DNA from 2 places in the Pseudomonas sp. B33.4 genome. Region 2 is predicted to be linked to the other one. Evidence: predicted binding sites of a transcription regulator. Region 2 holds the regulator's gene; the other holds the start of a gene.

Region 1 (3,413 bases), 1.7 Mb from region 2:
TCAGCCTGCTCGCTGGCGCCACTGGCATGCTGCGAAGCATCGGCGGCGTTGCGCGCAATTTCCTGTGTGGCGGCGCCCAATTCGTTGATTGCTGCGGCCACACTGTTGGTGCGCGCACTTTGCTCGTCGGAACCGACGATCGAGGCGTTGGACGACGCCATCACCCGTTGCGACAAATCATGAACATGACGGGTTGCCGACGACACTTCGGAAATCGACGCGTGAATCCGCTCAACGAACTGGTTGAAGGCGCTGCCCAATTCACCGAACTCGTCTTTGCTCTCGACCACCAGACGACGGGTCAGATCGCCTTCGCCTTGAGCGATGTCTTTCATCGCACGGCCCATGGTGGTCAGCGGACGCATCAGGACGTTGATCAACAGGCTCAGCAGCAGTGCAATCGCCGCCACCGCAACGAACATCGCGATCAGCGCCGAGGTGCGGAATTGGCTGAGTGCGGCGTAGGCTTTGTCGCGATCGATCGACAGACCGATGTACCACTGCGCATTCGGCAGATCGCTGACCGGGGTGAACGACAGAATGCGTTCCTGGCCGTTAAGCACCACGTTCTGGTTGCCCTTCTCGATGCGCACGCTGGTGTTCGGATAGATGTCTTTCAGGTTTTTCATGACCTGATCTTTGTCCGGACTGACGATCACCTGACCGTCGGCACTGACCAGGAATGCATGGCCAAGACCACCGAAGTCCACCGAGTTGATGATCTTCACCAGGGTTTCCAGGCTCAGGTCACCGCCAACGACGCCGAGCAGTTCGCCGTTCTTCTTCACCGGCATGGCGATGGTTACCACCAGGCCACCGACAGCAGCCATGTACGGCGGCGTCAGCATGGTTTTGTCAGCCGCGACGGCTTGCTTGTACCAAGGGCGCTGACGCGGGTCGTAGCCGTCCGGCATCTTCGCGTCAGGGCGCTGAGTGAACACACCGTTGGCCTGGCCAACGTAGGTGAACTGGAAGTTCGAGGTGAAGGCCGGTTGATCGACCAGGCCCGGGAAATCGGCGTCCTTGCCCTGATGGGCGACGTTCTGCGCGAGGTTTTCCAGCACCAGAATCCGCCCGCTCATCCAGTTCTGCACGCTGCTGGCGGTCAGATCACCGGCCTGCTGCACAGAGGACTGGAGGTTCTGGCGAATGGTGTTTCGCTGCAGATAGTCGTTGTAGAGGGTGAACAGCGCGAACGCCAGGACCACGACGCCCGAGGCGGCCAACAGGATTTTATGGCTGAACTTGAGATTCATTTCATGGGACTTCTTATGCCAAAAGTGGGGATGCGTTCCGGATGCAACATTCCATGTACAGCGCAGGCAGCGTTCTTCTGGCCGCTCTACTTTGGTGCACGCATGTCTCACCAGTCTGTCGGCACGTGTCGGAGAAATCTTAGGGCTGTGCGGGAAATGGATGGCATTTCTGGCGAATTCCCGCTGAACGGCGTACTAGAGCGGCTGGTGACCGGTTTTTTATGAGCGTTGTATCAGTGGCAGTTGCAAATTCTGTAACCCTTGATGACAATGCGAGTAATTATCATTTGTGACGTTCGCGTTCATGTCCTCACCTGAGTTTGCAGTACAGGCGCTTTACAGTAGTCATCACGGCTGGCTCAACGCCTGGCTGCGCGCGCGGCTGGGCAACGCGGCAGATGCGGCAGATCTGGCCCAGGATACTTTCGTACGCCTGTTGCAACGCACCGAACGCCTCGAACTCAAAGCACCTCGCGCCTTCCTGCGCACCATCGCGCGTGGTCTGGTGATTGATCATTGGCGGCGCGAGGAAATCGAACGCGCCTATCTGGAAACCATTGCGCATCTACCCGAAGCCGAAACGCCAAGCGCCGAAGCCCGCGCACTGGTAATCGAACTGCTGGAAAGCATCGCGCGCATGCTTGAAGGACTGAAGCCGAAAGTGCGTCAGGCCTTTCTGCTGGCGCAGTGCGAAGGTTTGACCCACAAGCAGATCGCCGAACAGATGGGCCTGTCGTTGCGCTCGGTCGAACGTTACGTCGCCGATGCGCTGTATCACTGCTACGTGCTGCGGTACGAAAACTGATGCCTGTGGATAATCTTTCTCTGAGTCGCCGCACCGAGCCGCAGCAACAGGTGGTCAAGCAGGCCATTCACTGGCTGTTGCGACTGCGCAACAATCACGATAATCCGCGCCTGAACCGCCAGTGTGAACAGTGGCGCGCTGAACATCACGAGCATGAACTGGCCTGGCAGCGGGTGCAGTCGCTGCAAGCCGAATTGAGCAATAACCTGCGCGCAGTGCACGGTGCGCAAGTGGCGTTCAACACTCTGGAAAACAGTGCTCAGGGTTTGGGCCGGCGACAGGCCTTGAAATTGCTGTCTGGCGCTTTGCTGATGGGCTCCGCTGCATGGCTGGCCAAGGACACTGCGGCATGGCAACAGTGGAGCGCCGATTACACTACGGCGACGGGCGAGCGGCGCGGCTTCCAGTTGCCGGATGGCACGCGGATCGAACTGAACACCGCGAGTGCAGTGGATCTGGATTACACCGCGCAGCGGCGGCTGATCAAACTGACGCGCGGCGAGATCATCGTCACCTGTGGCGGCGCTGATCAGGGGGCATCCTTCGAGCGGCCGCTGCGCGTGCAAAGCCGTCACGGCATTTACGAACCGCAGGATGCGCGGTTCATCCTGCGTCAGGATAGCCGTTGCACGCGACTCAGCGTCACCAGTGGCCGGGTTGCCATTCACTCCGGTACGACATCGCTGGAAGCACTCGCCGGGCAGAGTTATCTGATCGACCACCACCAGGTACGTCCGGCGCCGCCGCTGGATATGGATGCCGGCGCGTGGGTCGATGGCCTGATCGTCACACGCAATATGCGCCTGGGCGACTTTCTCGCTGAAGTCGGGCGTTATCGCCAGGGCTTTCTGAGTTGTGCGTCCGACGTTTCCGAGCTGCGTCTGTCCGGCGTGTTCCGCCTGGAAGACACCGACAAGCTGCTAGCCATCCTGCCGCAGACGTTGCCGGTACAGTTGCGCTACCGCACGCGCTGGTGGGTGACGCTGGAGCGCGTCGCCTGAAATTATTGTGGCGGGTTTTCGCTGCAGGTCCGGCTTAGTCAGTAAGCACTTCAATTCAAGCGTTTGCGACTTCCTACGGAAACCTACAATGACTGTCCGCGCCACCTGTAAGACCACTCTGAATTTAACTGCCGAATCGGGCCTGCTGCGCCACGCCGTTCGGGCAGCGCTTTTTTCCACGGCGCTGGGCGTCAGTGTGATGCCCGGTTTGAGCATGGCGGATAATCCGGCGGCCAGTGAAGTCAGCCATCGCTACAACATTGCCGCCGGGCCGCTGGCAGAGGCGTTGAATCAGTTCGCCCGTCAGGCTGGCATCACGTTGTCGATGACCCCGCAGCAAACCCAAGGCCG
Region 2 (3,413 bases):
CCAAGCAGGTAGGCTGAGGTATTCATGAACAGTTTTTGTACCTACATCGATGGTCTGCCATGCATTGTTCCGGTTGTGAACGCGCAGCCAGTAATGTGGCCTCCGTCTATGCAAGACAAGGTAAAGAAATAACATGGGCAGCATGCATCCCGTACAGGTGATCGCGGTGACCGGCGGCAAAGGTGGCGTCGGCAAGACTAACGTGTCAGTGAACTTGTCTCTGGCGCTGGCAGAGCTTGGCCGTCGGGTCATGCTGCTGGACGCCGATCTGGGACTGGCGAACGTCGACGTTTTGTTGGGTCTGACCCCTAAACGCACATTGGCCGACGTGATCGAAGGCCGTTGCGAATTGCGCGACGTGCTGTTGCAAGGCCCCGGTGGCATCCGCATCGTCCCGGCCGCGTCCGGCACTCAGAGCATGGTGCACCTGAGCCCGGCGCAACATGCCGGTCTGATTCAGGCGTTCAGCGACATCGGCGACAATCTCGACGTACTGGTGATCGACACCGCTGCGGGTATTGGTGACTCGGTAGTCAGTTTCGTCCGCGCCGCCCAGGAAGTGTTGCTGGTGGTCTGCGATGAGCCGACCTCGATCACTGACGCTTACGCGCTGATCAAGTTGCTCAACCGCGATTACGGCATGAACCGCTTCCGCGTTCTCGCCAACATGGCGCAGAGCCCGCAGGAAGGGCGCAACCTGTTCGCCAAGTTGACCAAGGTCACGGATCGTTTCCTCGACGTCGCCCTACAATACGTCGGCGCCGTGCCTTACGACGAAAGCGTGCGTAAAGCGGTGCAGAAGCAGCGTGCGGTGTACGAAGCCTTCCCGCGTTCCAAGTGCGCACTGGCGTTCAAGGCGATCGCGCAGAAGGTCGATACCTGGCCGCTGCCCGCCAACCCGCGTGGCCACCTTGAGTTTTTCGTCGAGCGCCTCGTGCAGCAAACGGCAGGGCCCGTGCTATGACCGCTAGCGGTATGAACTACTACAAGAAGTCGGCACGCGACGCTCAGTACGAGCTGATCGAGCGTTACGCGCCGCTGGTCAAACGCATTGCCTACCACTTGCTGGCACGCTTGCCGGCGAGTGTGCAGGTCGAAGACCTGATCCAGGCCGGGATGATCGGCCTGCTCGAAGTCTCGACCAAATATGACGCCAGCAAAGGCGCCAGTTTCGAAACGTACGCGGGCATTCGAATCCGCGGCGCGATGCTCGACGAAGTACGCAAAGGGGACTGGGCGCCACGCTCGGTTCATCGCAATACCCGTATGGTCAGCGACGCAATTCGCTCAATTGAAGCTAAAACCGGCCGTGATGCTAAAGATCACGAGGTTGCGGCCGAACTCCAATTGAGTCTCGACGATTACTACGGGATTTTGAATGACACCTTGGGCAGCCGCCTGTTCAGTTTCGACGACCTGCTGCAGGACGGCGAACACGAAGGGCTGCACGAGGATGGCGCGAGTGCTCATCTTGAGCCGTCACGCGATCTGGAAGATGAACGTTTCCAGGCAGCGTTGGCGGACGCGATTGCCAATTTGCCGGAGCGTGAGCGACTGGTGTTGGCGCTGTACTACGACGAAGAGCTGAACCTCAAGGAGATCGGTGAAGTCCTTGGCGTCAGTGAATCGCGGGTCAGCCAGTTACACAGCCAGTGCGCGGCCCGTTTGCGGGGGCGTTTGGGGGAGTGGCGAGCGCGCTGAAGGCAGTGTGGGGACACTGCGAACGAGGCTGGTGCGGTGATGAACGGCACCGGTCTTGCTCTGTTGTGCTCCAGACAGTCTTCGAGTGCTGCGCCGATTGATTGAAGTGGCGCGTCCAGGTGCTGGGCGCGTTTAAGACTGCTTGGAGGTCGAATTGAACAAAGACATGAAAATCCTCATCGTTGATGACTTCTCAACGATGCGGCGGATCATCAAGAACCTGCTGCGTGATCTTGGGTTCACCAACACCGTCGAGGCTGACGATGGCGTGACTGCCATTCCAGTGCTCAACAGCGGCAGCATCGACTTTCTGGTAACGGACTGGAACATGCCGGGCATGACCGGTATCGACCTGCTGCGTCACGTGCGTGCCGATGAAAAGCTCAAGCACTTGCCAGTGCTGATGGTGACTGCAGAAGCCAAGCGCGAGCAGATCATTGAAGCCGCTCAGGCCGGTGTAAACGGCTACGTAGTCAAACCTTTCACGGCTCAGGCGTTGAAAGACAAAATCGAGAAGATTTTCGAACGCATCGGCTGATGAACGCGCGGGGGAGCTATGGAGCATAACGAATCTTCACAGGGCGATTTCGAGTCGACCCTGAAAAAACACGCGGTCGAACTGGTCGAAAGCCTTGAAAAAGGCAGGTTCGGCGACGCTGTGCAACTGATCCATGAGCTCAATCAGACCCGTGACCGTGGCCTGTACCAGGAAGTCGGCAAGCTCACACGTGAACTGCACAGTGCGATCGTCAACTTCCAGATCGACCCGAACATGCCGCAGGCCGAGGAAGTGTCGCAAATCACCGACGCCACCGAACGCCTGGGCTATGTGGTCAAGCTGACAGAGGCCGCGGCCAACCGCACCATGGATCTGGTGGAAAGCGCCACGCCGGTGGTCAACAGTCTGGCTGATGAAGCGCAGACCTTGAGCGCCGATTGGGGTCGTTTCATGCGTCGCGAGGTCGGGGCTGAAGAATTCCGTGAACTGGCGCGCCGGGTCGACGGTTTTCTGTCACGCAGCAGCACGGACAACCGTGCGGTGTCGAGCAATCTCAACGACATCCTGCTGGCCCAGGATTACCAGGACCTGACCGGTCAGGTGATCAAGCGTGTGACCCAACTGGTCACCGAAGTCGAAAGCAATTTGCTCAAACTTGTGCTCATGGCCAGTCAGGTCGACCGCTTTGCGGGCATCGAACATGACCGCGCCGCGATGCTTGCAGAAAAAGATCCACAAAAACATCTCTCGCAGGGTGAAGGTCCGCAGATTCATGCCGATAAACGAGAAGACGTTGTGTCCGGTCAGGACGATGTGGACGATTTGTTATCCAGCCTCGGGTTCTAGAGTTTTGGAATTTTAGGTTTTTTGGGTTTTTAGACCTGTAGGAGCACCCCATTAATGAGCTTCGGCGCCGATGAAGAGATCCTTCAGGATTTCCTGGTTGAGGCCGGCGAGATTCTTGAGCAACTGTCCGAACAACTGGTCGAGCTGGAAAGCCGTCCGGATGACGCAGATCTGCTCAACGCAATTTTTCGCGGTTTCCACACTGTAAAAGGGGGCGCCGGCTTCCTTCAGCTCAATGAGCTGGTGGAGTGCTGTCACATCGCCGAAAACGTGTTCGACATCCTGCGCAAGGGTGAGCGTCGCGTTGATGCAGAACTGATGGACGTTGTCCTCGAAGCGCTGGACGCGGTGAACAGTATGTTCAGCG

Evidence for each region. The regulator FliA, encoded in region 2, starts transcription of late flagellar genes. The targets are predictions, from matches to a motif close to CTAAAGTTTNNNNNNNNNNNGCCGNTAA.
Region 1: the regulator FliA is predicted to act here: its motif matches at 1,372-1,399, upstream of U6037_RS00625 (methyl-accepting chemotaxis protein).

What each region holds. Positions count from the first base shown of each region.
Region 1 covers NZ_CP140706.1:122,669-126,081, reverse strand. The annotation lists gene U6037_RS00625 (methyl-accepting chemotaxis protein) at 1-1,256, opposite strand, end outside; gene U6037_RS00620 (sigma-70 family RNA polymerase sigma factor) at 1,561-2,061, shown strand; gene U6037_RS00615 (FecR family protein) at 2,061-3,062, shown strand; gene U6037_RS00610 (TonB-dependent siderophore receptor) at 3,151-3,413, shown strand, end outside.
Region 2 covers NZ_CP140706.1:1,774,261-1,777,673, forward strand. The annotation lists gene flhF (flagellar biosynthesis protein FlhF) at 1-17, shown strand, start outside; gene fleN (flagellar synthesis regulator FleN) at 134-964, shown strand; gene fliA (RNA polymerase sigma factor FliA) at 961-1,701, shown strand; gene U6037_RS07905 (chemotaxis response regulator CheY) at 1,868-2,239, shown strand; gene U6037_RS07910 (protein phosphatase CheZ) at 2,258-3,046, shown strand; gene U6037_RS07915 (chemotaxis protein CheA) at 3,101-3,413, shown strand, end outside.